One region of the Streptomyces sp. NPDC059917 genome, then DNA from elsewhere that is predicted to be linked to it. Evidence: riboswitches for the same ligand, from Rfam matches in the RefSeq annotation. Region 1 holds a riboswitch; each other region holds the start of a gene.
What was found. A riboswitch is a leader RNA that binds a small molecule or an ion and turns the genes downstream of it on or off. The one in region 1 is predicted to bind cyclic di-AMP.
Positions count from the first base shown of each region.

Region 2: another riboswitch for cyclic di-AMP. It lies ahead of ACFWAR_RS36135 (transglycosylase SLT domain-containing protein); the one in region 1 lies ahead of ACFWAR_RS08790 (transglycosylase family protein).
Region 3: another riboswitch for cyclic di-AMP. It lies ahead of ACFWAR_RS01390 (peptidoglycan DD-metalloendopeptidase family protein); the one in region 1 lies ahead of ACFWAR_RS08790 (transglycosylase family protein).
Region 4: another riboswitch for cyclic di-AMP. It lies ahead of ACFWAR_RS18265 (M23 family metallopeptidase); the one in region 1 lies ahead of ACFWAR_RS08790 (transglycosylase family protein).

Region 1 is NZ_JBHWLC010000010.1:76,763-84,238, forward strand. Features, by position in the region: gene ACFWAR_RS08780 (cytochrome P450) at 1-554, shown strand, start outside; gene ACFWAR_RS08785 (transglycosylase family protein) at 692-1,735, shown strand; cyclic di-AMP (ydaO/yuaA leader) riboswitch at 2,009-2,181, shown strand; gene ACFWAR_RS08790 (transglycosylase family protein) at 2,184-2,900, shown strand; gene eno (phosphopyruvate hydratase) at 3,211-4,497, shown strand; gene ACFWAR_RS08800 (septum formation initiator family protein) at 4,651-5,133, shown strand; gene ACFWAR_RS08805 (DUF501 domain-containing protein) at 5,176-5,709, shown strand; gene ACFWAR_RS08810 (exopolyphosphatase) at 5,706-6,659, shown strand; gene ACFWAR_RS08815 (NAD(P)/FAD-dependent oxidoreductase) at 7,114-7,476, shown strand, end outside.
Region 2 is NZ_JBHWLC010000110.1:1,470-8,945, reverse strand. Features, by position in the region: gene ACFWAR_RS36145 (DUF5682 family protein) at 1-2,335, shown strand, start outside; gene ACFWAR_RS36140 (hypothetical protein) at 2,332-4,233, shown strand; gene ACFWAR_RS36135 (transglycosylase SLT domain-containing protein) at 4,227-5,039, opposite strand; cyclic di-AMP (ydaO/yuaA leader) riboswitch at 5,044-5,290, opposite strand; gene ACFWAR_RS36130 (dihydrodipicolinate synthase family protein) at 5,649-6,632, opposite strand; gene ACFWAR_RS36125 (LysR substrate-binding domain-containing protein) at 6,704-7,476, shown strand, end outside.
Region 3 is NZ_JBHWLC010000002.1:33,309-40,784, reverse strand. Features, by position in the region: gene ACFWAR_RS01400 (aspartate aminotransferase family protein) at 1-728, shown strand, start outside; gene ACFWAR_RS01395 (tyrosine-protein phosphatase) at 746-1,561, opposite strand; cyclic di-AMP (ydaO/yuaA leader) riboswitch at 1,870-2,039, shown strand; gene ACFWAR_RS01390 (peptidoglycan DD-metalloendopeptidase family protein) at 2,044-3,036, shown strand; gene ACFWAR_RS01385 (SGNH/GDSL hydrolase family protein) at 3,294-4,070, shown strand; gene ACFWAR_RS01380 (MBL fold metallo-hydrolase) at 4,242-5,468, shown strand; gene ACFWAR_RS01375 (sensor histidine kinase) at 5,746-7,476, shown strand, end outside.
Region 4 is NZ_JBHWLC010000028.1:66,018-73,493, reverse strand. Features, by position in the region: gene ACFWAR_RS18280 (GNAT family N-acetyltransferase) at 1-1,302, opposite strand, end outside; gene ACFWAR_RS18275 (HPr family phosphocarrier protein) at 1,547-1,828, shown strand; gene ACFWAR_RS18270 (GntR family transcriptional regulator) at 1,997-2,662, opposite strand; gene ACFWAR_RS18265 (M23 family metallopeptidase) at 2,850-3,653, opposite strand; cyclic di-AMP (ydaO/yuaA leader) riboswitch at 3,666-3,822, opposite strand; gene ACFWAR_RS18260 (M16 family metallopeptidase) at 4,048-5,415, opposite strand; gene ACFWAR_RS18255 (M16 family metallopeptidase) at 5,436-6,788, opposite strand; gene ACFWAR_RS18250 (DNA topoisomerase (ATP-hydrolyzing) subunit A) at 6,975-7,476, shown strand, end outside.

The DNA of each region.
Region 1 (7,476 bases):
TGTGCTTCGTGCTGCTCTTCGCGGGGTTCGAGACCACCATCAACCTGATCGGCAACGGCACCTACGCGCTGTTCCGCAACCCCGATCAGCGCGCGCTCCTCCAGGAATCCCTCGCCGCCGGGGACCGCGCCCTGCTGGAGACCGGGATCGAGGAGCTGCTGCGCTACGACGGTCCCGTGGAGCTGGCGACGTGGCGCTACGCGACCCGGCCGCTGACCCTGGGCGGCCAGGACATCCCGGCGGGGGATCCGGTGCTCGTCGTGCTCGCGGCGGCCGACCGCGACCCCGCGCGGTTCGACGATCCGGACGCCCTGGACCTCTCGCGGAGCGACAACCAGCACCTCGGATACGGACACGGCATCCATTACTGCATCGGCGCTCCGCTGGCCCGGTTGGAGGGTCAGACGGCCCTCGCGACTTTGCTGACGCGTCTGCCGGATCTGGAACTGGCCGTTCCCCCCGAGGAGCTGCGCTGGCGCGGCGGACTGATCATGCGTGGCCTGCGCACGCTTCCCGTCAGGTTCACAACCCCAAACGTTCCGGAAGCGGAATGACCCGTCCCGGGCGCCACAACTGACCCACAGTCAACTCTGTGACCTTGACGTGATCTGCGCATCATCGACTTGTGACAAGCGTTCGAACCGGGCTAGGTTCGCGTCGCCCCCCGCCGCCACGCGAAAGGTCCACCCTCATGCGTTCCGGGAACGGCCGCCACAGACGCCCCCGTCAGGTCCCCGCACTCGTCGTCACCGCCGGAGTCGCAGGCTCCGCACTCGCCCTACCGCTGTTCGCCGCCTCCGGCGCGAGCGCGGCCGAGACCACCACGTGGGACTCGGTGGCCGAGTGCGAGAGCGGCGGCACCTGGAGCGCCGACTTCGGCAGCGGGTCCTACGGCGGACTCCAGCTGACCCTGGACCAGTGGAAGAACGCGGGCGGGTTGGAGTTCGCGGCGCGCCCCGACCTGGCCAGCCGCTCGCAGCAGATCACCATCGCCGAGCGGGTGCTCGCCGCGCAGGGACCGACGGCCTGGCCGCTGTGCGGGGAGTCCTCCGGTCTCACCCGGGGCGGCCCGGCGGCCACGGTCGACCCGGGTGTTCCCGGACGTTCCGGTTCCGTCGCGCCGAGCCCGGTGCGACCCGAGGGATCCGCGTCCCCCGCGCCCGGCTCGCTCGCCGGCGCACCGGCCCCGGCGGCCACGCCGACCTCCACCGGGCACATCCCCGGAGCCACCGGCGCGCCCGCGCCCGGTGACTTCGCGGCGATGCCGCAGTCCCCGCTGACCTCCGTACTGCCCGTCATGCCGGACCCGGCTCCGGTTTCCGGCGGCCCCGGCGCCCCGACGGGGTCCACCGGCACGCCCGCTCCGACCGCGCCCGGCGGCGGGGCGGTCCCCACCGGTCCGACGACGTCCCCGTCCAACACCGCGCTCCCCACGGCCCCGACGCCCTCCACGACGCCGACGACCCCGTCCGGATCGGCCGCCGTTCCGCAGGGCGAAACGGCCGGAGCCGGTGGAAAGCACCGCGGAACGCCCGCCGCGGAGGCGCCGGTCGGCTCTGACGCCGCGTCCGAACCGACGTACACGGTGAAGGCCGGCGACAATCTGACGGACATTGCGAAGGCCGAAGGGGTCGAGGGTGGCTGGAATGCCCTTTACAAGGCCAATCAGCAGGTCATCGGGCATGACGCCGACCTGATCACCCCGGGGCAGAATCTCGATCTAAGCCATAAATAGGGGCACTTCGGGCGCGAAGATCGCCAGGTATGTCCCTTTCGTGCAAATGAGACATGCATCTCTTCCGTCCAACTGGCGTGTCCTGCTCGGTGACTGCCCCAAACCCCGCTCCCACCTGGGCAAACACCCCTCCCGGGAGCGCAAGTAGGGCCCGTTTCTCCCCGATGTCCCTCGTTGAACATCGGGGAGAGACCTGTCTACCTTCTGAATCGCTCGCCACCGCGGGCTCCTTCGACCGCATCGCCGAATCCTGCCGGCGGACGGAGGGAACACGTCGCGCAAGCGCCGAAGGCAGGAGCGGGGGAACCAAGGTAAGTGCCGGAACCGGCCATTGAGAGATGGTCACGGAACCGGCTTGGGGTTAAGCCGCGCACCTCGGTGCGCGACCGGGCAACTCATCCGCCCGAACCCGACAGCTCACTTCGCAGGCGTCGGTGAGGAGAAAACCATGCTGCTTTCCGGCAAGGGCAAGCACCGTCGCGCCTCCAAGGCCACCCGTGTCGTCACCCTCGTCGGTGTCGCCGGTGTCGCCGTGGCGGCTCCGCTGATGACCGCCGGCGCCGCGAGCGCCGCGACCGCCTCCCAGTGGGACGCCGTCGCCGCGTGCGAGTCCGGCGGCAACTGGTCCATCAACACCGGCAACGGCTACTACGGCGGCGTGCAGTTCTCGTCCTCCACGTGGGCCGCGTACGGCGGCAAGGCGTACGCCCCGCAGGCGAACCAGGCCACCAAGGCGCAGCAGATAGCCATCGCCGAGAAGGTCCTCAAGGGCCAGGGCAAGGGCGCGTGGCCGTCCTGTGGCGTGGGCCTGTCGAACTCCGCCTACAACGGCGGCTCGGCCGAGACCCCCAAGCAGAACAAGCCGGAGAAGAAGGTCGAGAAGAAGACCGAGTCGAAGAGCGAGTCGAAGCAGGAGACCAAGCGCCCCGAGGCCCCGGTCACCCGCTCCGAGCGCGCCGAGACCCCGGCCCCGACCAAGAGCGCCCCGTCGACCGCCCCCAAGACGGGCACCGGCTCCTACGAGATCAAGTCCGGTGACACCCTCGGCACCATCGCCCAGGCGAACGGCGTCAAGGGCGGCTGGCAGAAGCTGCACGAGCTGAACAAGGACACCGTGCCGGACGCCGACCTGATCTTCCCGGGTCAGAAGCTGAAGCTCAGCTGAATCCTGCGGTAACACCGGCTGTGACGCTGCGCGGCCCTGCCGTGCGGACTTCGCGGTACGCATAATTCGCCATCGCCCGGCGCGTCTCCCCCCACGCGCCGGGCGGTGGCGTTCGTGCAGGCGGGGGCGATCCTTCGGCCGTCCGCCGGCCCTTCCGTATGTCCTGTAAGAGGGGTATTCAGACCCTTTTTCGTCCCACGGAGCGGTTGCTCGGCTGGCCGAGTGCCCGGAGCCGGTTAGGCTCTAGGCGGCAAGGCCATCCCACGGCCTGACACGCCACCGCACACCCAGCGTCACATCCCAGAAGGAGATGCTCGTGCCGTCCATCGACGTCGTCGTAGCCCGGGAAATCCTGGACTCCCGAGGCAATCCCACGGTCGAGGTCGAGGTTGGCCTCGACGACGGCAGCACCGGCCGTGCTGCAGTTCCGTCCGGCGCCTCCACCGGTGCATTCGAGGCCATCGAGCTTCGTGACGGTGACCCCAACCGCTACCTCGGCAAGGGCGTCGAGAAGGCCGTCCTCGCCGTGATCGAGCAGATCGGCCCGGAGCTCGTCGGCTACGACGCCACCGAGCAGCGCCTGATCGACCAGGCCATGTTCGACCTGGACGGCACCGACAACAAGGGCTCCCTGGGCGCCAACGCGATCCTCGGCGTCTCCCTGGCCGTGGCCCACGCCGCGTCCGAGGCCTCGGACCTCCCGCTCTTCCGCTACCTCGGCGGCCCGAACGCGCACCTGCTGCCCGTTCCGATGATGAACATCCTCAACGGTGGGTCGCACGCCGACTCCAACGTCGACATCCAGGAGTTCATGATCGCGCCGATCGGCGCCGAGTCCTTCTCCGAGGCCCTGCGCTGGGGCGCCGAGGTCTACCACACCCTCAAGAAGGTCCTGCACACCAAGGGCCTCTCCACGGGTCTGGGCGACGAGGGCGGCTTCGCCCCGAACCTGGAGTCCAACCGCGCCGCGCTCGACCTCATCGTCGAGGCCATCAAGCAGGCCGGCTACGTCCCGGGCAAGGACATCGCGCTGGCGCTCGACGTCGCCGCGTCCGAGTTCTACAAGGACGGCAAGTACGAGTTCGAGGGCCAGTCCCGCTCGGCCGCCGAGATGACCGAGTACTACGAGGAGCTCGTCTCCGCGTACCCGATGGTCTCCATCGAGGACCCGCTGTACGAGGACGACTGGGCCGGCTGGAAGGTCCTCACGGACAAGCTGGGCGCCAAGGTCCAGATCGTCGGCGACGACCTCTTCGTCACCAACCCGGAGCGCCTCGCCCGCGGTATCGAAGAGGGCTCGGCCAACGCCCTGCTCGTGAAGGTGAACCAGATCGGTTCGCTGACCGAGACCCTGGACGCCGTCGAGATGGCCCAGCGCAACGGCTTCAAGTGCATGATGTCGCACCGTTCCGGCGAGACCGAGGACGTCACCATCGCCGACCTCGCGGTCGCCGTGAACTGCGGTCAGATCAAGACCGGCGCCCCGGCCCGCTCGGACCGCGTCGCCAAGTACAACCAGCTGCTGCGCATCGAGGAGATCCTCGACGACGCCGCCGTGTACGCGGGCCGCTCCGCCTTCCCGCGCTTCAAGGGCTGATCCCCTCCGGATCGCCTTCCGGAGGGGCTGCCGGACGGGTCCTCGCGGGGTTCATCCCCGCGGGGCCCGACAGCCTCCGTACGTCCCCGCGCTCGGTCCCGTACCGTGTGCGGGGACGTATTGCTGTGTGCGGGTACAGGGGAGGCGGAGTCAATGGCCGGGAACCGTGATCGGTTCTCCACCTTCTCGACCGCGACCAGGCTCAAGCAGCTGGGCGAGCGGACCGCGGCCCACGTGTACCGCTCGCAGTCGCGGCGCCAGGTCCGGCGCAGCCGACTGACCGGGCGGGCCGCGCTGCTGGTGCTCGTCCTCTGTACCCTGGTCGTCGCCCTCGCCTATCCGATGCGCCAGTACGTCTCCCAGCGCTCGGAGATCTCGGACCAGCAGCAGGCCGCCGACCGGGCGCGCAAGCGGCTGGACGAGCTGCGCGACGAGAAGGCCCGCTGGCAGGACCGCGCGTACGCCGAGCAGCAGGCCCGCAAGCACCTGCACTACGTGCGCCCCGGGGAGATCGGCTTCACCATGGTCGACTCGGAGGCCGCGGAGCACCGCCGCACCGGTACGGCGACGGCCGACCGGCCCTGGTACTCGAACGTCTGGGACGGCATCGACAAGGCCGACCGGCCCGCCGACTGACGTTCACCGACCGACCTCTCGACTGAAAGACGCACCCCAGGCATGCAGACGCCCCCGCCCCAGACCGCACGGACCGAGCCGACGGACGCGGACATCGCCGCGTTCGAGCAGCAGCTCGGCCGCCCGCCGCGCGGACTGCGCGCCATCGCGCACCGCTGTCCCTGCGGGCAGCCCGACGTGGTGGAGACCGCCCCGCGCCTGCCCGACGGCACGCCGTTCCCCACGCTGTACTACTTGACCTGCCCGCGGGCCGCCGGTGCCATCGGCACGCTGGAGGCCAACGGCGTGATGAAGGAGATGCAGGCCCGGCTCGCCACCGACCCGGAGCTGGCCGCCGCCTACCGGGCCGCGCACGAGGACTACATCACCCGGCGCGACGCGATCGAGGTGCTGGAGGGCTTCCCGAGCGCGGGCGGCATGCCCGACCGGGTGAAGTGCCTGCACGTGCTGGTGGGCCACTCGCTGGCCGCGGGCCCGGGCGTGAACCCCTTCGGCGACGAGGCCCTGGCGATGCTGCCCGAGTGGTGGGCGAAGGGCGCCTGCGTCACCCCGTGCGCGGAGAAGGCGGACGCGTGATCCGGGTCGCGGGCATCGACTGCGGTACGAACTCCATCCGGCTGCTGGTCGCCGACTGCGACCCGGAGACCGGCGAGCTGATCGAGCTGGACCGGCGGATGATCGTCGTCCGGCTCGGCCAGGGCGTGGACCGCACCGGGCGGCTGGCGCCGGAGGCGCTGGAGCGCACCTTCGCGGCCTGCCGCGAGTACGCCGCCGTGATCGAGGAGCTGGGCGCCGAACGGATCCGCTTCGTGGCCACCTCGGCCTCGCGCGACGCGGAGAACCGGGACGAGTTCGTCCGGGGCGTCGTGGACATCCTGGGCGTGGAGCCCGAGGTGATCAGCGGTGACCAGGAGGCGGAGTTCTCCTTCACCGGCGCCACCAAGGAGCTGACGGGCCGCGACGACCTCGCGAAGCCGTACCTCGTCGTGGACATCGGCGGCGGCTCGACCGAGTTCGTGGTCGGCGAGGAGCACGTGCGCGCCGCGCGCTCCGTCGACGTGGGCTGCGTCCGGATGACCGAACGCCACCTGGTCGTCGACGGGGTCGTCACCGACCCGCCGACCGGGGCGCAGGTCGCCGCCATACGGGCCGACATCGAGGCCGCGCTGGACCTGGCCGCCGAGACGGTGCCGCTGGGCGAGGCGCGCACCCTGGTGGGCCTGGCGGGCTCGGTGACCACGGTCGCGGGCATCGCCCTGGGCCTGGCGGAGTACGACTCGACGGCGATCCACCACAGCCGGATCTCCTACGAGGCGGTCCGCGAGGTCAGCGAGCGCATGCTGACCCTGACGCACGCGGAGCGCGCGTCGATCGGCGTGATGCACCCGGGCCGCGTCGACGTGATCGGCGCGGGCGCCCTCGTGCTGCGCGCGATCATGGAGCGCACCGGCGCCAAGGAGGTCGTCGTCTCCGAACACGACATCCTCGACGGCATCGCCTGGAGCGCCGCCCGCGCGACGGCGTAACCGCCCCCCCTCACCGCGCACCCGCCCGGGCCCGGCCCGGGCGGGGTGCACAGTCGTGCTGGTCGGGGGGTCGTAGGGCCCTCTTCGGGCGGTGAAAGTCCCGTCGTCCACATGAAGTTCGTGAAGTTCTTCACAAGGAAAAGAAGGCCGATGGGCTCATCGAGGGCCCTTTGGATGGCATTTCGAGGCCGACGGGCCTGTTTCGTGAGGGTGTTCGTCTGAATCGAGGACGGCCGCGGGGGCGCTCCGTAGGTATCCACGAGAGGCGTGGTCTACCCCGTCGATAGGCCGGAGTGCCAGTTCAGAGCGGGTGGACAACGACTCCCGCGGCGCGGTGGTTCCCCCTTCGCGACATGACCTCCGTCACGTGGGCCGCGCAGTGTAACAGAGGGGTCCTAGCACCTTGTGAAGGGGCTCACGAGCGTCCCCCCTTCGGGTGCTGGATACTCGTTCCATGAGCACCACGGAGCGTCCCAGGATCCTCGTTGTAGGCGGTGGGTACGTAGGCCTGTATGCAGCCAAGCGCATTCTCAAGAAGATGCGCTACGGCGAGGCGACCGTCACGGTCGTCGACCCGCGCTCGTACATGACCTACCAGCCCTTCCTCCCCGAAGTGGCCGCAGGCAGCATCTCGCCTCGGCACGTCGTCGTCCCGCTGCGACGCGTGCTGCCCAAGGCCGAGGTTCTCACCGGCCGGGTCACCAGCATCGACCAGGACCGCAAGGTCGCCGTCGTCACGCCGCTCGTCGGCGAGGCGTACGAGCTGCCCTTCGACTACCTGGTGATCGCGCTCGGCGCCGTTTCCCGCACCTTCCCG
Region 2 (7,476 bases), on a different contig from region 1:
CCTGCCGTCCCCCGAGGACCCGGCACCCCGCGAGGTCCGCCTCGACCCGTCGCGCTCCGCGCTGGACGCCCGCCGCGAGGTGCTGCTGCAACGGCTGCTGGTGTGCGGGGCGGCGTACGGCGAGCCGCTCGCCGTCGCCGCGACCGGCGACGGGCCGGCCCTCGGCACCAAGTGGCGGCTGTCCTGGACGCCTTCGGTCCCGGCGCGCCTCGACCTCGCGGGCGTGCGCGGGGTCACGGCCGAGCAGGCCGCCGCCGGCACCCTGCGCGACACCGCCCGGCGCGCCCTCGCCGAGGGCGGACCGACGAGCGCCCAGGTCCTCACCGGCCTGTCCGCCGCGGCCCGTTGTGACCTGCCCGCCCTCGTGGCGGCCCGACTGGAGCAGGCGGCGCAGGTGCTGCCCTCGGCCGCCGCCCTCCCCGAACTCCTCGACGCCCTCGACCTGTTGGAAGCCCTGCGGCGCGGACACTTCCCCGGGGTCCGGCCCGACACGACCGGGCTCGCCGCCACCTTGATGGACGCCTGCGTCCGCACGCTGCCCGGACTCGCCGGGAGTGAGGACCCGGCCGATGCGGCCGCCCTGGTGGCCCTCGCGGACCGGGCCGCCGCCCAGCAGCTGGGGCTACGGCTGGAGGGTTCCCTCGCGGCCCTGACCGGTACGGGCCGCGGCCCCGCGGTCTCCCCGCTGATGCAGGGCGCGGCCTTCGCCGTACGGGTCCTGCTCGACCTGGACCGCGCCGCCGACCTCGGTGCCCGCGCGGCCGGGTGGATCGACGGCGCCACCGCCGCCGAGGGCCGCCGCACGCTGACCCGCCGACTGGCGGGCCTGTTCACCGCCGCCGGGCCGCTCCTCGACGCCTCCGCGGATGCGCTCTCCCCGGTCCTGGACCGCGTCGACCACCTCACCGACCAGGAGTTCCTGGACCGGCTCCCGGCCCTGCGCGGCGGGTTCGACGCCCTCGCCCCGGCGGCCCGGGACCGGCTCCTGGACACCGTCGCGCGACGGCTCGGCGACCGGATCGACCTCTCCCTGGACGCGCCGGCCGCCGTCCTGGCGCTCTGGGCCGCGGCGGACGCAGCGGGGCTCGCGGCCCTGCGGTCCCTCCCGCTCCCCGCGGCCTCCGCGCTCCCGCCCGCGGCCCCCGAAGTACCGGCCGCACCCCTCGCACCGGTCGGGCCCGCCGCACCGACCCCCGGACCGCCGACCGAGGTCCCGCGGCGGATCGCCCCGGAGGACCGGTGGCGGCTGCTGCTCGGGCGCCACCGGGACCGGCTCTCCGCGGGCGCCCGCCGCTACGCGTACGCCCTGGACGAGCTGTACGGCGCCGGGCGGGGCGAGGGCGCGGGCGACCTCGACGGAGGCGGCTGCGGCGGTGGCCGGGAGGCGTCCTTCCCCACGGTCCGCGAGTGGGCCGAGGAACTGGAAGCCCTGTTCGGGGCCGACGTACGGGAGGAAGTGCTCGCCGAGGCCGCCGGAGCGGGCCGCACCGACGTACTGACCCAGCTCGACCCCGCCTCCGTACGCCCCTCCGTGGAACTGCTCGCCTCGGTGCTCTCCCTCGCCGGAGGACTGCCCGAGCAGCAACTCGCCCGGCTGCGACCCCTGGTCAAGCGACTGGTCGACGAACTGCGCCGGGAGCTGGCCACCCGGCTGCGCCCCGCCCTCTCGGGGCTGTCCACCCCGCGCCCCACCCGCCGCCCCGGCGGAGTGCTCGACCTGCCCCGGACCCTGCGGGCCAACCTCGAGCACACCCGCCGGACGCAGGACGGCCGCCTGGTCGTCGTGCCGCGGCGACCGGTGTTCAGCACCCGGGTGAGCCGCGAGGCCGACTGGCGGCTGATCCTCGTCGTCGACGTCTCCGGCTCCATGGAGGCCTCCGTCGTGTGGTCCGCGCTGACCGCCGCGGTCCTGGCGGGGGTCCCCACCCTCTCGACCCACTTCCTGGCCTTCTCCACGGAAGTGGTCGACCTCACGGGCCGGGTCGAGGACCCCCTGTCCCTGCTGCTCGAAGTACGGGTCGGCGGCGGTACGCACATCGCGGCCGGGCTGGCGCACGCGCGGTCCCTGATCACGGTGCCGAGCCGGACACTGGTCGTCGTGGTCAGCGACTTCGAGGAGGGCCACGCGCTCGGCGGGCTGCTGGGCGAGGTCCGCGCACTGGCCGACTCGGGGGCCCGACTGCTGGGCTGCGCCGCCCTCGACGACACCGGTGCGCCCCGCTACAGCGTCCCGGTCGCGCAGCAACTCGTCGCCGCCGGAATGCCGGTGGCCGCCCTCAGCCCCCTCGCCCTGGCCCGCTGGGTCGGCGACCGCCTCCGTGGAGAGCGCGCGTGATTCCCGTACCCGTACCCGCACCCGCATCCCCGAACGTTCCCGCGGCCGCGCTCCCCCCGGTGGCTCCGGAGCTGTTGGCCGAGGCCGTCGGCGGGCTCTCCGCGCGGCTGCGCAAGAGGCTCGACGCCACCATCGAGGCCTGCGCGGCGGGCGATCCACCGGCCGTCGTGGCGGCCGACGGGGAGGTCACCTACCGCTTCGGCGAGGACGCCCAGGTCACCCTGAGGCCCGGCCCCTCGGGTGCGATCACCGCCCCCGACCAGGCCGTCTGCAGCTGCCTCCTGAGCCCCCGCTGCCTCCACCGCACCGCCGCCCTCGCGGTGTCCCCGCTCGCCGAGCCACCTGCGGCCGACCCTGCGGCCGAGCAGGCATCCGACCCGGAGCCCGCCCGCGGCCGGACGCCCGCCGCTCCCGCCGAGCCGGAAGCGGGGCCCGGGCCCACGACCGACGGCCCGGCGCCGTCCCCGGCCCCGTCCCTGGCCCCGTCCCCGGAGCAGGTGGCCGCCGCCGCGGCCCTGTGGGAGGCGGCCGCCGCCGCGCTGGCGGCGGGAGTGCCCGCGGGCGGCGCCGTCGTCCAGGCCGAGCTGCTGCGGGCCGCACACACCGCGCGCCTGGCGGGCCTGCCGCACGCCGAGGCGGCCGCCCTCCGGGTGGTCCGCGGGCTGCGCGCCGCCCGCGACCGCAGCGCCGCCCAGCGGCTGACCGAGCTGACGGGGGCCTTCCGCGAGCTGTTGCACTCCGCCGCGCTCCCGTCCCCCGGCGGCTCCCGGCGCACCTACCGGTCCGGCGGCAGCCTGCGCGTGTACGGCCTGTGCCGGGAGCCGGTGCTCTCGGCCACCGGACACGCGGGAGTGGTCACGCACCTCGTCGACGCCGAGGGCGACGGGTTCACCCTCGCCGACGTCCGCCCCGGTGGGATCGGCCGGGCCCGGGGCGCCGCGAGCGCCTCCGTGGCCCTCGGCGGCGCCGTCCTCGATCACGCCGGTCTGGCGCGGGGCGCACTGCACGTGGTCGGGGCGACCGTGTCCGCCGACGGCCGCCTCGGGTCGGGCCGGGGCGTACGCGCGACGCCGCTGCGCGGGATCGACTGGAGCGAGGGACCGGCCGCCGCGCTCTTCGCCCGCCCGGCGGCCGAGGCCGTGGCGCGGGCCCTGGCCGACCCGGCCGCCGACCCGGGCCTGCTCGGATGCGACGTACTGGTGGTGGCCGCGGCCGGAGACCGGCTGCTGGTCCGCGAGTTGGCCCGCGACGGCGCGGTACGTCCCGGCGCACCGCTGATCGCCCTGGTCCCCGCCCACCCGCATCCGGACCTGGCGCACACCGCGAACCTGCGCCGCCTGGCCGAGCGCCCCGGGCTGGCGCTGCGCGTGCTCGGCCGCCCCGACCCGGACCGGAGCGCGACCCTGCGACCGCTGGCCGTCGGTCCGGTGCCCGGGTCGGCGTACACCCTGCGGCTGCCGCCGCAGTGGCTGGGCCGGGCCGACCTCGGCTACGACCTGCTCCAGGGGTCCCACCTCCCGGCGGCGGCCGACGCGCCCGAACCGGCCGACGTACGGGACCGGGAGCCGGTACCGGACGCGCTGGGCGGGTCACCGCTGTGGCGGGTGCGGCGGCTGTTGGAATCCGGGGTCGCGGGGGGCCGCCGGGCGGTGGCGGAGGCGGCGCGCGGTGAGTTCGCGCCGAACGGCGGCCGGGGGCCGCTGCGCCGGGCCGGTTTCGCGGGGGCCGAGGAGTTGGCCGCCGCGTTGAGCGCCGAGGCCGACCGGCGGCCCCGGGACGTCTTCGGTCGTCTCGTCGATCCCGGCGCCGACCGCTACGCGTGGGCCTGGCTGGCCGCGGCCACCCATCTGCACGCCGCGCAGCGGTCGTTGGTGGCCGCGTCCTGGTCCGCTCAGTAGGCGCCGTTCACGTTGTCGATCGAACCGTAGCGGTCGGCGGCGTAGTTGCAGGCGGCGGTGATGTTCGCGACCGGGTCGTAGGAGTCGGTCGCGGTACCGGGCACGTGGTACGCCCGGAAGGTGGGGTCGATGACCTGGAGGAGGCCCTTCGAGGGGATGCCCGCCGCCGCGTTGGAGTCCCAGTTGTTGATGGCGAGGGGATTACCCGAGGACTCGCGCAGGACGTTGCGGCGAATTCCGTCGTAGGTGCCGGGAATTCCGTGCTGGGCCATGATGTCCAGCGACTGGCGGATCCAGCCGTCGAGGTTGTTGGCGTACAGGGTCGTGGACCGCACGGATCGGTCGGCCCGCGCGGGTGCGGCCCCCGCGTCCCGCCCGGCCGCCAGGGTCGTCGCGGTCGCCGAACCCGCCTTGGCGGGAGCCGCCTTCGCCGCGCCGCCGAGCGTCAGCCGGGTTCCCGGCCGGATCACCGACGGGTCGTCGCCGATCGCCGCGCGGTTGTCCGCGTAGAGCTTCTTCCAGCCGCCGCTGACGGAATGCGATTGGGCGATCGTGGAAAGGGTGTCGCCCGCGACCACGGAATAGGTGGTGGCCGCCGCGGCCCGCACGGTGATCGCGGGAGCGGTGGCGGCGACGGATGCCGCGACCGCGGGGGCCGCGGTCGCGGCGGCGGCCGGCTGTGCGGCTTCGGCGCCGGAGGCGCTGATCAGGGGGAGGGCGAGGGCCATGCCGCCGGTGCCCGCGACGGCGAGCAGGCGGGCGAGGGGGCTGGTCTTGGGACGGCGGTGCTTGCCCGATGCGGACATGGCGAATTCCTCTCCGTCGCCTGCGAGGTGAGCTGTCGGGTTCGGACGGGAGCTGTCCGGCCGCACCATGACGCGGCGCGTCCGCGGTCATGCCCGAAGCATGACGAGGACGTGCGTGTCAGTGGTGCGACTTCACCCCGAGCCGGGCCGGAACGTGCGTCCGGACCAGCGGCCTACCTGGTTCCCCCGCTCCTGCCGTACGTGAGTGGGATGGGTTCCCGGGTAGCGGCAGGATTCGGCGTTCCACCCGGATTGCGGTGACCGTAGAGGAGGGAAGAGGAGTGGAACAAGGGCTTGAATTCCGCGCAGTGATCGGTATATCGGAAGCGGCCGGGAAATTGATCCGGGCCGGGCGGGGCGGGAAATCCCGCAATTCATTGCGGCGCCCGGAATCCGGCCTTCCGCTACCCCCGCGGCGGGGGCCGCGGCGGCCGCTCCCGCGTGACTGACGTCACCGGCGAGCGGCCCGTACGGCATTCAGGTGCAAATCGCCCATTCATGCTTCTTGGGGATTTCTTGCGAGGGTGCGCGCCCGCCCGCGCGGCGCGGTCCCCCCGCCCCTCCGGCTTCGCCCGCCCCTCCGGCTCCGTCCCCGCCCCTCCGGCTCCGTCAGCCCTCCAGCCCTTCCAGCTCCTCCAGCCTGCGCAGCGTCTCCCGCACCGAGGCGGCTCCGGCGGGCAGCAGCGGCAGCCGCACGTCAGGGGTCGGAATGCGTCCCTGCGCGTGCAGCACCCCCTTGAGGACCACCGGATTCGGCTCGGCGAACACGGCCACCGACAGCCGGGCCAGCGCGTGCCCCAGTGCCCGCGCGCCGGACACGTCCGCGGAGCGCCAGGCCCGCACGAGCGCGGCGAACCGCTCCGTGGCCAGATGTGCCGAGGCCAGGATCGCGCCGCCCGCCCCGAGGGCGAGCAGGGGCGAGGCGAAGGCGTCGTCGCCCGCCAGGACCGTGAACCCGTCCGGCAGGTCGCCCAGCAGCTCCACCGCGTCCTGGTCGATGCCGCCCGCCGCGTACTTGACCCCCGCGACCCCGGGCAGCGCCCCGAGGGCCCGCAGCGCCCCGGCGTCCAGCGGCTGACCGGTCCGGTAGGGGATGTGGTAGACGATCAGCGGTACGGGCGCGACCTCCGCGAGCCGCTCGAAGTGCGCCAGCACCCCCGCCGCCGAGGGCCGCACGAAGGACGGCACGGGCACCACCGCGGCCCCCACCTCGGGCCACCGCCGCAGCCCCGCCAGCGCGACCTCGCTCGCCCGCGTGCTGCTGCCCCCCGCGCCCACGCTCAGGAACGCCCCGCGCTCGCGGCAGACCCGTGCGCACACCTCGGTCACCGCGTCCCGCTCCGCCGCGTCGAGGGAGGCGGCCTCGCCGGTCGTTCCGAGGGGGGAGAGGCCGGTGGCGCCCGCCGAGAGCACCTCGTGGGCGAGCGACTCCAGGGCGTCCAGGGCGACCGCGCCCGACGCGTCGAAGGGGGTGACGAGCGGGACGTGCAGTCCCGCCAGTGCGTGGAGCCCGGGGAGCGGGGAGGAAGGGGGGAGGGCGGGGAGCGTCGAGGTGTCGCTCCGGGCCGTGTCCTGTGTGGTGTTCTGCGCCATGGACCGAGGGTGGCCCGCCACCGAGCCCCGGGTCCAGTTCGCATTTCCGTCCTGACCCGTAAGCTGAGCCGATGCTCGATGTACGCCGTCTGCGCCTGCTGCGCGAACTCGCCCGCCGCGGCACCATCGCCGCCGTCGCCGAGGCCCTGGCCTTCAGTCCGTCCGCCGTCTCCCAACAGCTCTCCGTCCTCGAGCGCGAAGCGGGCCTGCCGCTCCTGGAGCGCACCGGCCGCCGCGTCCGGCTCACCCCCGCCGGGCAGCACCTGGTCGGGCACGCGGAAGCGGTGCTGGAGCGCCTGGAACGGGCCGAGGCGGACCTCGCCGAGGCCCGCGACGGGCTCGCGGGAGCGCTGCGCGTCGGCGCCTTCCCGACCGCGACCCGGGCCATCGTCCCCGCCGCGCTGGTCGCCCTCGCCCGGCGCCATCCGGCCCTGGAGGCGATGGTGTCCGAAACCGACCCCGCCGCCGTCGCGCACGCCCTGCGGGCCGGTGACCTGGACGTGGCGCTGGTCCACGAGTACGACTTCGTGCCCGCGCCCGTGGAACCGGGTCTGGAGACCGAGCCGCTGTGCCGGGAGGCGATGTACCTCGCGGAGCCGACCCCGCCGCCCGGCTCCGCGGCCCCCGACCTCGCCCTCGGCCAGGGCCTCGCGCTGCGCGCCCACCGCGACGCGCCCTGGATCACCGCGACCCCGGGAACCCTCTGCCACGCCATGACCGTGCGCGCCTGCCAGGCCGCCGGGTTCACCCCCCGGGAGCGCCACCGCGTGGACGAGTTCGCGACCGTGCTCGCCCTGGTCGCGGCGGGCCAGGGGGTGGCCGTCGTACCGCAGCTCGGCGTGGC
Region 3 (7,476 bases), on a different contig from region 1:
GCGCCGCGCAGGAGCTGCTGCACCGGCACAAGGCGCTGCTCATCGCGGACGAGGTGCAGACCGGCCTCGGCCGGACCGGGGAGTTCTACGCCTACCAGCACGAGCCGGGGGTGGAACCGGACCTGGTCTGCGTGGCCAAGGCGCTGTCGGGCGGCTACGTGCCGGTCGGGGCGACCCTGGGCAAGGACTGGATCTTCAAGAAGGTCTACTCGTCCATGGACCGGGTGCTCGTGCACTCGGCCAGCTTCGGTGCCAACGCGCAGGCGATGGCGGCCGGGCTCGCGGTGCTCTCCGTCATGGAGGACGAGTCGGTGGTGGCGAACGCCCGCGCCATGGGCGACCTGCTGCGCGGGCGGCTCGCGGCGATGGTGGACGAGTACGAGCTGCTCCACGAGGTGCGCGGCCGGGGGCTGATGATCGGCATCGAGTTCGGCCGCCCGTCCTCGCTCGGGCTGCGCAGCCGGTGGACCATGCTCCAGGCGGCCCGCAAGGGGCTCTTCGCGCAGATGGTCGTCGTGCCGCTGCTCCAGAAGCACCGGATCCTGACCCAGGTCTCCGGCGACCACCTGGAGGTGATCAAGCTGATCCCGCCGCTGATCGTGGACGAGGCGGACGTGGACCGCTTCGTGGGCGCCTTCCGGGAGGTCATGGACGACGCCCACGGCGGGGGCTCCTTGATGTGGGACTTCGGCAGGACCCTGGTCAAGCAGGCCGTCGCGAACCGCTGACGGCCGGGCCCGGCCGGTCAGGCCGGTGACTCGAGGTACTGGTCGCGCAGCCGGTCGAGGGTCTCGGGCGTGAGCCCGAGGCCCTCGGCGAGGTAGCGGTCGAGGCTGCCCCAGATCTCCTCCAGGGTGTCGAAGGCCGCGATCAGGTACTCGGCGCGCGCGTCGAAGAGCGGGGCGAGCAGCTCCATCACCTCGGGGGAGCGGGCCTCGGCGGACTCGCTGCTGCGGCGCACCTTGTAGCGCCGGTGCGGGGCGTTCGACTCCAGGTAGTCCGCCACGATCGCCTCGCGCTCGACGCCGAGCGCGAGCAGGGTGACGGCGATCGACAGGCCGGCCCGGTCCTTCCCGGCCGCGCAGTGCATCAGCACCGGCACCTGGTCCTGGACGAGCGCCTGGACGACCTGGCGGTGCTCCGCGGTGCGGTTCGTGACGATCTCCCGGTAGGAGTTGGCCATCCGCAGCGCGGCCTTGCCCTCGCCGAGGACCTGGCGCAGCTGGTCGAGGTCGCCGTCGCGCACCATCCGCCAGAACTCCGTGCCGTCCGCCGGGTCGGAGAGCGGGAGGTTGACGTTGCGCACCCCGGGCAGCTCGACGTCCGGGCCTTCGAGCGCGTGGTCGGCGGCGTTGCGGAAGTCGAAGATGGTGTGGAGCCCGAGCGAGGCGAGGAATTCCGTATCGGTTTCGGTGGCATGTGCCAGATGTCCGCTTCGGAAGACCTGTCCCGCTCTGACCCTCCGTCCGTCCGTGGTCGGGAGTCCGCCCACGTCACGGAAGTTGCGCACTCCGGTCAGCTGCGGCTCCGTGGACGGGGCCTGGGGTATCTGCTGGGTCACGGGGACTCCTCCGTATCGTCGCGGCATGTCCGAATTACACTAGTTGAGCGCAACTTGCCATAAGGGACGGGGAGATCGGATCGCCCCCGTGAGCAGGATCATACGGTCACCGTGAGTGTGTGATCACGAAAGTCGAATTCCCTTGTGGGGACGGTCGTTGCCGCGGCGGATTCGACGGAGGGTGACCGGAATTCCGTCGATCCCTCACCCGGGCCTTTCCTGCGGGGAATTCGCGGCTTGTTCCGGGGGGCCGGACGGAATACCTTTCGCGTCGACCCGGATGGACCGCCTAATCCTGCCACCATCCGAAACCGCACCCGACGATCCACACGCCCGGCAGGAGCGGGGGAACCAGGTAAGCCGCCGTCACCGGAATGGATCTTTTCCTCCGGACGGCTCGGGGTGAAGCCGTACGCGTACGGCCGGACATCTCCAGTCCGAACCCGACAGCTCACCTCGCAGGCGACGGAGAGGAATTCGCCATGCCCGCAAAGGGAAAGCACCGCCGCCCGAAGTCCAGCCCGATAGCCCGCGGACTCGTCGTCGCGGGCACCGGGAGCGCGGCGCTCGCGCTGCCGCTGATGGGTGCCACTGGCGCGCACGCCACGACCGTCGGGGCGGCCTCGACCGCCCCGACGGCGGGCGCGGCCACCGCCGTTGCGACCCAGGCGCCGCCGGTCCAGGCGCCGGTCGCCGCGCCGCGGACCTCCTCGGTCTACACCGTGGTCCCGGGCGACTACCTCTCGAAGATCGCCGCGGAGCGGCACCTGAGCGGCGGCTGGCAGCAGGTGTACGCGGACAACCGCGAGGCCGTCGGCTCCGACCCCTCGCTGATCCACCCGGGGTTGAAGCTGACCCTGGGGGAGCCGGCTCCGGCCGAGCAGCGGGAGCAGGCCCCGGCCGCGACCGCGGCCGAGGAGTCCGCCCCGGCGGCGGACGCGGGATCGGACACGGGGGCGGACGAGAGCGCGGGCGACGAGGGTACGAGCGACGAGGGTACGAGCGGCAAGCCCGCGCGGGCCTCCGGTAGCGGTACGGGCAAGGGCTCCGGTGCGGGCACCGCCTCGGCCTCCGGCTTCGTCGCCCCGGTCTCCGCCTCCATCACCACCCAGTACCGGGCGAGCGGCAGCATGTGGTCCAGCGGCCACCACACCGGTGTCGACTTCGCCGTGGGCACCGGCACCACCGTCCGCGCCGTGGGCGCGGGCACCGTGGTCTCGGCGGGCTGGGGCGGCGCGTACGGCAACGAGGTCGTCATCCGGCACGCGGACGGCCGCTACTCGCAGTACGGCCACCTGTCCCAGCTGTCGGTGTCGGTCGGCCAGGGCGTCGGCGCGGGCCAGAGCATCGGCCTGTCCGGGGCCACGGGCAACGTCACCGGTCCGCACCTGCACTTCGAGATCCGCACGGGCGCCGGCTACGGCACGGACGTCGACCCGCTGGCCTACCTGCGCTCGAAGGGCGTGAACGTCTGACCGGCGACAGCCGTTCGGCACGAGGAGGGGCCGGGACCCGAGGGGGGTCCCGGCCCCTCTTTCATGTACCTGACATGTGTACCTGGCGCAGGCCTCACTTATTCCTTACCTACCGGGTGGTATAGATCACGGTCCGTCAAGGGGTGGCTACGGTGGCGTAGGTCACGCCCTGGGGTGAAGGATGTCTTCTCGTGGCAGCGACGACAGCGATGACGACGAAGACGACGACGAAGACGACGAAGACGAAGACGAAGACGATGAAGACGGCATTCCAGGGCTACGGCTCGTACGCGGCGATCGGCGACAGCTTCACCGAGGGCGTGGGGGACCCGGGCCCGGGGGAGATCTTCGTCGGCTGGGCCGACCGGCTCGCGGTGCTCCTGGCCGATCAGCGCGACGAGCACGACTTCCGGTACGCCAACCTCGCCGTGCGGGGCAAGCTCCTGGACCAGATCGTGGCGGAGCAGGTGCCGCGGGCCAAGGAGCTGGCGCCCGACCTGGTCACCTTCTGCGCCGGGGGCAACGACATCATCCGGCCCGGGAGCGACCCCGATGACGTGGCGGAGCGCTTCGAGGCGGCCCTGGCCGACCTCGTCGGGTCCGTCGGCCAGGTGATGATCACCACCGGCTTCGACACCCGTGACGTGCCGGTGCTCAAGCACATCCGCGGCAAGGTGGCGACGTACTCGGCGCACGTGCGGTCCATCGCCGACCGCTACGGGTGCCCGGTGCTCGACCTCTGGTCGCTGAAGTCCGTCCAGGACCGGCGGGCCTGGGACGACGACCGGCTGCACCTCTCGCCCGAGGGCCACACCCGGGTCGCGCTGCGCGCCGCCCAGGTGCTGGGGCTGGACGTGCCCGCCGACCCGGACCAGCCGTGGCCCCCGCAGCAGCCGCGCGGCTCGGCCGAGGTGACCCGGGACAACATCCAGTGGGCGCGGGAGTACCTCGTGCCGTGGATCGGCCGACGCCTGCGCGGCGAGTCCTCCGGCGACCACATGGAGGCGAAGCGGCCGGACCTCCTGCCGCTGTGACGGGGCCGGGCGGGGGACAGGAGGCCGACGGGCGGGAAGCGGAATCCTTCGGGGCCGGTGCGCGTTGGCATGGTGGTAGCACGTACCACCCGCCCCGCCCACTTCCTCTCTGGAGGCGCCTTGACCGGCTCCGGCCCCGGCTCCCGTCCCTTGCGTCCACGGCTGCGCGCCATGCGGCCCGAAGCCTTCGGCGCGGATCCGTCCGGCGCTCGGCTGGAGCGGATCCTGCGCTCGCCGAACTTCGCCGACGGCGTCTTCCAGAATCCGGTCGGGGCCAGGACCAGGCCCTCCGGCTCGATGCTGGAGTTCGCCAAGATCTACTTCCACAAGGAACAGCGCGTCCGGCGCAATCCCGGCGCGCCGGTCCCGGTGCATCCGACCACGCTGGCCGACCTGGCGAAGCCCCCGGTCAGCGGCCTGCGACTGACCTGGATGGGGCACTCCAGCGTCCTCGCGGAGATCGACGGCCGCCGGGTGCTGTTCGACCCGGTGTGGGGTGAGCGCTGCTCTCCCTTCCCCTTCGCCGGGCCCAAGCGGCTGCACCCCGTGCCGGTCCCGCTGGCCGCGCTCGGGCCGGTCGACGTCGTGGTCATCTCGCACGACCACTACGACCACCTCGACCTGCCGACGATCAAGGCCCTGGCCCGTACGGACACGGTCTTCGCCGTCCCGCTCGGCGTCGGCGCGCACCTGGAGCACTGGGGCGTCCCGGCCGACCGGCTGCGCGAACTGGACTGGAACGAGACCACCAAGGTCGCCGGGCTGTCGCTGACCGCCACCCCCGCACGCCACTTCTGCGGACGCGGCCTGCGCAACCAGCAGTACACGCTGTGGGCGTCCTGGGTCGTCGCCGGCGACGAGCACCGGATCTTCCACAGCGGTGACACGGGCTACTTCCCCGGCTTCGAGGAGATCGGCGCCGCGCACGGCCCCTTCGACGCGACGATGATCCAGATCGGCGCCTACTCGGAGTACTGGCCGGACATCCACATGACCCCGGAGGAGGGCATGAGGGCCCACCTCGACCTCCAGGGCGGCGCCCCGCACGGCACGATGCTGCCGATCCACTGGGGCACCTTCAACCTGGCCCCGCACCCGTGGGACGAGCCGGGCGAGGGCACCCTGTCGGCCGCGGGCCGGGCGGGCGCGGCGATCGCGCTGCCGGTACCGGGCAGACCGTTCGAGCCGGGAGCGCCGGACGCCCCGGCCGAGCCGTGGTGGCGCCCGTTCGTCTCGACCCCGGCTCCGACCGCCGGCCCCGGGGCCGCGCCGGTGTCCGCGGCGGCGACGTCCCCCGCCCGCACGGCGCCGCCCGCCGCGGGCCCGAAGGTGAGCGAAGGCCCGAAGGCGAACGAGGGCCCGAAGGCGAACGAGGAGCCGGAGGCCGTGGGGACCTGACGGGTACCCGACCCGCGGGTCGGGCCGGACCGGTCCGCGGGCGTCGAAGGTCGGTGGGGCGGGGGGCTCGCGCGGTGGCGGGGGGCGCTGGGGCGGCGCCCGAAGGGGTATTCGGGCTGTCGTGCGAGCGCTCCTTCCGGAGCGGGACGCACCCCGGTGAAGTTCCCCAACTGGCCGCCTGCGGCAGGAGGGCGCGGTCTAGCGTGGGTACCCGGTGATCAACACCGGGTCCCGGTACCGCGGGGGCCCGGGCCCCCGTACCGTACCGAGGACGCCGATGTCCGGACTCCGCGCCGCCCGCCCCCGCCACTCCCCGTCGAGACACGCCGTCACCGGTCCGGCCCGGCAGATACGGCCCCAGCTGATCAGGGCCGCCGTACTCCCCACCCTCGCCGCCGGTCTCAGCGGCGCCGCGGCGGTGATCTTCACCCTCCAGCTCGGCGGTGGCGCGGGAGCGCGCGACGCCCGGCTCTGGCCGGTGCTCACCGGGTGCGCCCTCCTGGTCGTCGGCGCGCTCGCCGCCGCCCTGCTCGGCGCCCAGCGCGCGGGGAAGGCCGTACGGGACCGTTGCGAAGCGCTGCGCCGGTCCAGCGTGCGCGGCCGCCAGGAGCTCGGGACGGTCGCGGACCGGCTGGAGCGCGGGGAGACCCCGCCCCGCCCGCCGCGCGGCGGCGCCGGGGGTCCGGCGGTCGCGGGAAGCGGCCCCGGTCACGAACACGTGGACGAATTCTGGTTGCTGTCCCAGGAGTTGCGCGGCGCCCGGGAACAGGCGCACGCCACGCTGGTGCGGCTGGCCGGACCCGCGGCGCCCTCCGACAGCGACCAGAAGGTCGAGGTCTTCGTGAACCTCGCGCGCCGCCTCCAGTCGCTGGTGCACCGCGAGATCTCGCTGCTCGACGACCTCGAGGACACGGTCGAGGATCCGGACCTGCTCAGGGAGCTGTTCCACGTCGACCACCTCGCCACCAGGATCCGGCGCCACGCGGAGAACCTCGCGGTGCTCGGCGGCGCCGCTTCCCGACGGCAGTGGACCCGCCCGATCGACCTCAGCGAGGTGCTGCGGTCCGCGGTGGCGGAGGTCGAGCAGTACACCCGGGTGAAGGTGGTGCCGCCGGGGGGCGGCACGGTGCGCGGGCACGCCGTCGCCGACGTGGTGCACCTGCTGGCCGAACTCGTCGAGAACGCCACGGTGTTCTCCGCCCCCGACACCGATGTCGTGGTGCGCGCCGAGCGGGTCACCGCCGGGATCGCGGTCGAGGTCGAGGACCGCGGCCTCGGCATGCCGCCCGAGGAGCAGCGCCGGATGAACGCGCTGCTCGGCGACCCCGATCAGATCAACGTCCGGCGGCTGCTGGCGGACGGGCGGATCGGCCTGTTCGTGGTCTCGGCGCTGGCCCGCAGGCACGGGATCGCCGTCGAGTTGAAGTCCAACATCTACGGCGGGGTGCTCGCCGTACTGGTGCTGCCGCAGGAGCTGTTGGGCGCGGAGGCGCCGAGCGCGGCCGATGCGGCGGGGGGCTCGCGGGCCACCTCGTGGGGGACGGGCGGGACCGCGTACGCGCCCGCGCTGGAGCCCGTACGGACGACCGCGGCGGTGCCGCTCGCGCTCCCGATCCCGGATCCGCTCCTCGAGCCGCTCCCGGATCCGCTCCCGCACCCGCGCCCGCTTTCGGAGGCGGCGGTCGTGTCCGCGCAGGAGCAGGAGCAGGAGCAGGAGCGGGAGCCGCAGCCGGACCCGGAGTTGGAGCCCGAGCCCGAGCTGGAGCCGGTGCTCGAGCTGGTGGTGGAACCGGCGGTCGAGGCCGAGCGGCGGCCCGAACCGGCGCCGTTCCCCATGGTGTCGGTCCCGGTCACGGGCATCGCCGCCGTGGTGCCCGCCGCCCGGGGCGGGAGCGGCCGCCCGCCGCTGCCCCGGCGCCGTGCCCAGGAGCACCTCGCGCCGCAGCTGCGCGAGGCGCCCGTACCGCGCCGTACGGACCTCCGCGCCGCGGACGGTGAACCGCCCCTG
Region 4 (7,476 bases), on a different contig from region 1:
CCGGGCGATGCGGGTGAACTTGCGCGGGTTGCCGAGGGTCTCGAGGTACATCAGGGCGACGTCGGTGGCCGGGTCGTCGTACCAGTACTGGAGGATGTCGTTGCCCGAGACGTCCGCCCGGTTGCCCGCCGAGACGAAGGAGGACAGGCTCTCGCCGCGCCGCAGCAGCCCGGCGAGGAGGGCGATGCCGATGGCTCCGGACTGGGTGAACAGGCCGATCCGGCCGACCTCGGGGGTCGGCGCGGGGGCCAGCGAGGCGTTGAGCCGGACGTCCGGCGCGGTGTTGATCACGCCGAAGGCGTTGGGGCCGACGATCCGCATGCCGTAGGTGCGCGCCTGGCGCACCAGTTCGCGCTGGCGCTCCAGCCCCACGGGCCCGCTCTCGCCGTAGCCCGCGGAGAGCACCACCAGTCCCTGCACCCCGTGCTCGCCGCAGTCCGCGACCGCTTCCGGGACCTGCTCGGCGGGGACCGCCAGCACCGCGAGGTCGACGGGCTCGCCGATGGCGCCGAGGGTGCGGTGCGCCCGTACGCCGAGCAGGGTGTCGGAGGTCACCGCCCGGTTGATCGCGTAGAGCGGTCCGTCGAAGCCGCTGTCGCGGAGGTTGCGCAGGGCGGCGGCGCCCACGCCGGTACCGGTGCGGCTGGCGCCGACGACGGCGACGGAGCGGGGGGCGAGGAGGCGCTGCACGGAGCGGGCCTCGGCGCGCTGCTCGCGGGCGCGCTGGACCGCGAGCGACTCCGCGGTCGGTTCGAGGTCGAGGGTGAGGTGGACCGAGCCGTCCTCGAAGGATCGCTTCTGCTCGTAGCCGACCTCTTTGAAGACCTTGATCATCTTGACGTTGGCGGGCAGCACCTCGGCGGCGAAGCGGCGGATCCCGCGTTCGCGCGCGACCGCGCCGATGTGTTCGAGGAGCGCCGAGGCGACGCCGCGGCCCTGGTGGGCGTCCTGGACGAGGAAGGCGACCTCGGCCTCGTCGGCGGGCCCGGAGGCGGGGCGGCCGTCGGAGCCGATCCGGTCGAAGCGGACGGTCGCGATGAACTCGCCGCCGACCGTGGCCGCGAGGCCGACCCGGTCCACGTAGTCGTGGTGGGTGAAGCGGTGCACGTCCTTGGCGGACAGGCGGGGGTGGGGGGCGAAGAACCGGTAGTACTTCGACTCGTCCGAGACCTGCTCGTAGAAGCTGACCAGGCGGTCCGCGTCCTCGGTGGTGATGGGCCGGATCCGGGCGGTGCCGCCGTCGCGCAGCACGACGTCCGCTTCCCAGTGGGCCGGGTACGAGGGGTCCGACGCGGTGGTCATGGGGTCACCCTAGGGCCTGTCCCGGGCGGACGGGGGGCGGGCCGGCGCCGGGGGCGCACCGGGGCTGCGCCGAGGGCGCATCGGCCGGGCCGCGTGCGCGCGGCGCATTAGGCGGGCCGGGGCAAATCAGTGCAAGCTGGGGAGGGTCGAACGGCAGGCTGATTGGGGTCGAAGGTCGGCCGAAGCATTCGGAGTGCCGTGAGAGACTGGTCTAGACAACCGTAAGAACCTGAAGGGCATCACCATGGCAGAGCGCCGCGTCAACGTCGGCTGGGCCGAGGGCCTGCACGCTCGTCCCGCCTCGATCTTCGTCCGGGCGACGACCGCTTCCGGCGTCCCGGTGACGATCTCCAAGGCCGACGGCAACCCGGTCAACGCCGCGTCCATGCTCGCGGTTCTGGGCCTGGGCGCCCAGGGCGGCGAGGAGATCATCCTCGCGTCCGACGCCGAGGGTGCGGACGCCGCGCTCGACCGCCTGGCGAAGCTGGTCGCCGAGGGCCTCGAGGAGCTCCCCGAGACCGTCTGACCCCCGGGTCCGACCCCACGCACCACACACGGCGGAGCCGTGGCCCCCGCATTCCGGGAGCCACGGCTCCGCTGCTTTTCGGCGGGGTGCGCAATTCTCCGTACCGGAAATAGCGGGCCGCATTCGACCGCGGGAATATCCTCCCCCGTCCTTCCTATACGGGAATTGTTAAAGCCGGCTGCTCGCCGTGTTTACGGCAGGTTGCGAAGTCCTCACGCGCAGCCGGTGCGCTCCCGCCGCCCGTCCGGTGTGCGCCGCGGTGAGCGCGCGCGCCCGCTCCGCGTCGCCGCGCGCCACCGCGTCCACGATCGCGCCGTGCTCCGCCCAGGAGTCCACGGGCCGCGCCGGGGCGTCCACGGCGTACATCCAGGTGATCTTGTGCCGCATCTGGGTCAGCAGCGCGATCAGACCGGGGCTGTCGGAGGCCTGGGTGAGCGTCTCGTGGAACCACCCCCCGAGCGCCCGCAGATCCTCCCCCTGGCCCCTCCTGGCCCGTTCCTGGCCCAATCTGACCAGCCCGCGCAGCACCTTGAGGTGCGCCTCGCTGCGCCGCCGGGCGGCCCGGGCCGCCGCGAGGGGCTCCAGCAGCGTGCGGACCTCCAGGAGGTCGGCCGCCTCCTGCGCGGTCGGCTCGGCGACGCAGGCGCCCGCGTGCCGGCGCGTGGTGACGAAGCCCTCGGACTCCAGGGTGCGCAGGGCCTCGCGGACGGGGACGCGGGAGACTCCGTAGCGGCGGGCGAGCAGCTCCTCGGTGAGCCGCGCGCCCGGGCCGAAGACCCCGGAGACGATGTCGTCGCGGATCGCCGTACATACCGCGTGCGCGGGAATTCGCAAGACCGGACCTCCACCGAATGCCGTTTCCGCAGACTCCATTTCGCGACTCTATTGCAACACGCGATATTTTCCGAGGACGGATGGAAATGAGCGGCCGGTGGACGATCCCCGTCACGCGCTCCGCGCACGACACGAAGGCCCCGGCTCGGTGAGCCGGGGCCTTCGGGGAGCTGCTGTGCGGGCGGGGTCAGATCGCGACGCCGCGGGCCCGCAGGTAGGCGATCGGGTTGATGTCCGAGCCGTACGACGGGCCGGTGCGGGCCTCGAAGTGCAGGTGCGCGCCGCTGACGTTGCCGGTGTCGCCCGAGAGGCCGATCTGCTGTCCGGCGGTGACCTGCTCGCCGGCCGAGACGCTGAGGCTGGAGAGGTGCGCGTACTGGGTGTACGTACCGTCGTTGTGCTTGATGACGATGTTGTTGCCGTACGCGCCGCCGTTGCCGGCCTCGACGATGACGCCCGCACCCACGGCGCGGACGACGTTGCCCACGCCCGCGTGGAAGTCGATGCCGGTGTGGCTGCCGGAGGACCACATGCTGCCGCCCGCACCGTACTGGGTGCTGACGTAGGAGCCCTCGATCGGCGTCACGAAGGTGTTGAGGCGCTTGCGCTCCTCTTCGCGGTCCGCGCGCTCCTTGGCCTCGCGCTCGGCCTTGGCCTTCGCCTCGGCCATCCGACGGGCCTCGGCGGCCTTCGTCTTGGCCTCGGCCTCGGCCTGCGCCTTGAGGGCGGCCGTGTCGGCGGCGTTGCGCTGGGCGTCGGCCTGCGCCTCGATGTCGCCGGAGAGGTCGTCGGCGACGACGACGGCCTTCATGCCGGAGTCCTGGGGAACGCTGCTGCTGTGGTTGTCCGCGGCGAAGGCCGGGGCAGCGAGGGTGGCCGCGACGCCGGTGGCGGCGAGGGCGGCTATACCGGCGACGCCTGCGGTCTTCCGGCTCAGACGGCTGGAACCACGGTGCTTGCCGGAGGAGGCACGACTGCTGCCGAACGCCATGAAGAGGTTGATCCTTTCCTTCCCTCTCGCCTACCGGGTTAGCTGACGGGTTCGGAGCAGGAAGGTCTCCTACGGGCCCCCTCTTGCGAGGTGGTCCGATTCACCCCAGGGACTGTGGGTCCCCGGCTCCCCAGGCTCGCGCCTGACGGGGACTCGGCGATCGCTGTCCGGTGCCGCGAGTGCGGCTGTGACAACTGACGGACAGCACGGCCGACGCTAGGCGGATCATCAGGCAATCACCAAACACACGAGCCCCATTGTTACCTACATCACGCGACATAGAAGCAACCTCTCCACCAAACGGACAAAAGGGGTTCCGGTGGACGAGCCACCGAAACCCCTTGCGGAACGCCGTCAGTTCACGTCCCGTTCGCCCTGTAAGGCCCGTTCGGCCTCAGTTGGCGACGACGCTCACGTCGCCGATGCCGAGTGCGCGCACCGGCTCCTCGATCTGCGCGGCGTCACCGACGAGCACCGTGACGAGCCGGTCCACCGGGAAGGCGTTGACGACGGCCGAGGTGGCCTCCACCGTGCCCGTCTCGGCCAGCCGCGCGTACAACTGCGCCTGGTAGTCGTCCGGCAGCTCCTGCTCGACCTGGTCGGCCAGGGTGCCGGCGACGGACGCGGCCGTCTCGAACTTGAGCGGCGCCACGCCCACCAGGTTCTGCACCGCCACGTCGCGCTCGGCGTCGGTCAGTCCGCCCTCCGCGAGGGTGCGCAGCACCTTCCAGAGGTCGTCCAGCGCCGGACCCGTGTTCGGGGTGTCCACCGAACCGCTGATGGCGAGCATCGAGGCACCGGTGCCGTCCGCGGTGGACCGCAGCACCTGACCGAAGGCGCGCACGCCGTAGGTGTAGCCCTTCTCCTCGCGCAGGACCTTGTCCAGACGGGAGGTCAGGGTGCCGCCCAGGCAGTACGTGCCGAGCACCTGGGCCGCCCAGACCCGGTCGTGCCGGTCCGCGCCGATCCGCCCGATCAGCAGCTGCGTCTGGACCGCGCCCGGCCGGTCCACGATGACCACGCGGCCCGTGTCGTCCGCGGTGATCGCCGGCACCGGGAGCGGTTCGGCCGTGCCGCCCGTCCAGGTGCCCAGGGTGTCGGCCAGGACGGCGTCCAGGTCGATGCCGGTCAGGTCGCCGACCACCACCGCGGTGGCCGTCGCCGGGCGCACGTGGGCCTCGTAGAAGCCGCGCACGGCCGCGGAGTCGATCCGGGCCACCGTCTCCTCGGTGCCCTGGCGCGGGCGGGACATCCGCAGCGTGGCCGGGAACAGCTCCTGGGAGAGCTGCTTGGCGGCGCGGCGCTGCGGGTTGGCCAGCTCGTGCGGGATCTCGTCGAGCCGGTTGCGCACCAGGCGGTCGACCTCGCTGTCCGCGAAGGCGGGGGCGCGCAGCGCCTCGGCGAGCAGCGCCAGGGCCTTGGCCAGCCGGGAGGCCGGGACCTCCAGGGAGACCCGGATGCCCGGGTGGTCGGCGTGCGCGTCGAGGGTGGCGCCGCAGCGCTCCAGCTCGGCCGCGAACTCCTCGGCGGAGTGCTTGTCGGTGCCCTCGGAGAGCGCGCGGGCCATGATGGTGGCCACGCCGTCCAGGCCGGCCGGTTCGGCGTCCAGCGGGGCCGCGAGGTTGATCTCGACGGCCACCACCTGCTGGCCGGGCCGGTGGCACCGCAGCACGGTCAGGCCGGTGGCCAGCGCGCCGCGCTCGGGGGCCGGGAAGGCCCACGGCTTGGCCTCGCCGGGCTGCGGCTGGGGGTGGAAGGTCATCGTGACGGCTGCGGTGTCGCTCACTGCTCCGCCCCTTCGGTCTCGTCGTTCTCGGCGGCTTCCTCGGCGTCCTCGGCCGCGAGCGGCTCGTAGACGAGCACCGCGCGGTTGTCCGGGCGCAGTCGGGCCGCGGCCACGGCCTGCACCTCCTCGGCGGTGATGTCGAGGACGCGGCCGACGGCGGTGAGCGCCAGCTGCGGGTCGCCGAAGAGCACCGCGAAGCGGCACAGTTCGTCGGCGCGGCCGGCCACCGTGCTCAGCCGGTCCAGCCATTCGCGCTCCAGCTGGGCCTGCGCGCGCTCCATCTCCTCGGCCGTCGGGCCCTCGGCGGCGAACCGCGCGAGCTCCTCGTCGACGGCGGCCTCGATGTCGGGCACCTCGACCCCGCCGGAGGTCTTGACGTCCAGCCAGCCGAGCGAGGGGGCACCGGCCAGGCGCAGCATGCCGAATCCGGCCGCCACGGCGCTCTGGTCGCGGCGGACCAGGCGGTTGTGCAGCCGCGAGGACTCGCCGCCGCCCAGGATGGTCAGGGCCACGTCGGCCGCGTCGCAGTCGCGGGTGCCGTCGTGCGGGAGGCGGTAGGCGGCCATCAGCGCGCGGGCCGGGACCTGCTCGACGATCTCCTCGCGCAGCTGGCCGCCCATGGTGTCGGGCAGCGAGCCGTCGCGCGGCGGCTGCTTGCCGTCGTGCGCGGGGATGCTGCCGAAGTACTTCTCGACCCAGGCCAGCGTCTGCTCGGGGTCGATGTCCCCGACGACCGACAGCACCGCGTTGTTGGGCGCGTAGTAGGTGCGGAAGAAGGTCCGCGCGTCCTCCAGGGAGGCCGCGTCCAGGTCGGCCATCGAGCCGATCGGGGTGTGGTGGTACGGGTGGCCCTCGGGGTAGGCGAGCGCGGTCAGCCGCTCGAACGCCGTGCCGTAGGGGACGTTGTCGTAGCGCTGGCGGCGCTCGTTCTTGACGACGTCGCGCTGGTTCTCCATGGACTCGTCGTCCAGGGCGGCCAGCAGCGAGCCCATCCGGTCCGCCTCCAGCCACAGCGCGAGTTCCAGCTGGTGGGTCGGCATCGTCTCGAAATAGTTGGTGCGCTCGAAGCTGGTGGTGCCGTTGAGCGAACCGCCCGCGCCCTGCACCAGCTCGAAGTGGCCGTTGCCGGACACGCTCTTCGAACCCTGGAACATCAGGTGCTCGAAGAGGTGAGCCAGCCCGGTGCGGCCCTTGACTTCGTGGCGCGAACCGACGTCGTACCAGAGGCAGACCGCGGCGACCGGGGTCAGGTGGTCCTCGGAGAGCACCACGCGCAGGCCGTTGGCCAGGCGGTGCTCGGTCGCTGTCAGGCCGCCGGAGCCGGCCTGAGCTGTGGCCGTGTGACCCATGGGCATGTGGTCCCTTCGATCGCGATGTAGAGAATTCCGTCAGACCTGTCACTGTATGCAAGCGCGTCGGCCCCTGGAGAAGTTCCCGGGTCACTCCTGGGTCGGAGTCGGCGTTGTCGGAGCCTCGGGCCACAATGGTCCGCGTCAGACACAGCACCCATCACATGGTTAAGGAGCCGCGCAGCGATGGCCCGCCGCAGCACGAAGACCCCGCCGCCGGAGGATTTCGAGGAGAAGATCCTCGACATCGACGTCGTCGACGAAATGCAGGGCTCCTTCCTCGAGTACGCGTACTCGGTGATCTACTCCCGCGCCCTGCCCGACGCCCGGGACGGCATGAAGCCGGTGCACCGCCGCATCGTCTACCAGATGAACGAGATGGGGCTGCGCCCCGATCGCGGGTACGTGAAGTGCGCCCGCGTCGTCGGCGAGGTGATGGGCAAGCTCCACCCGCACGGTGACGCGTCGATCTACGACGCCCTCGTGCGCATGGCCCAGCCCTTCTCGATGCGCCTGCCGCTGGTCGACGGCCACGGCAACTTCGGTTCCCTCGGCAACGACGACCCGCCCGCCGCCATGCGGTACACCGAGTCGAAGATGGCCGACGCCGCCTCGCTCATGACGGAGTCGATCGACGAGGACACCGTCGACTTCACCCCGAACTACGACGGCCAGGAGCTCGAACCGG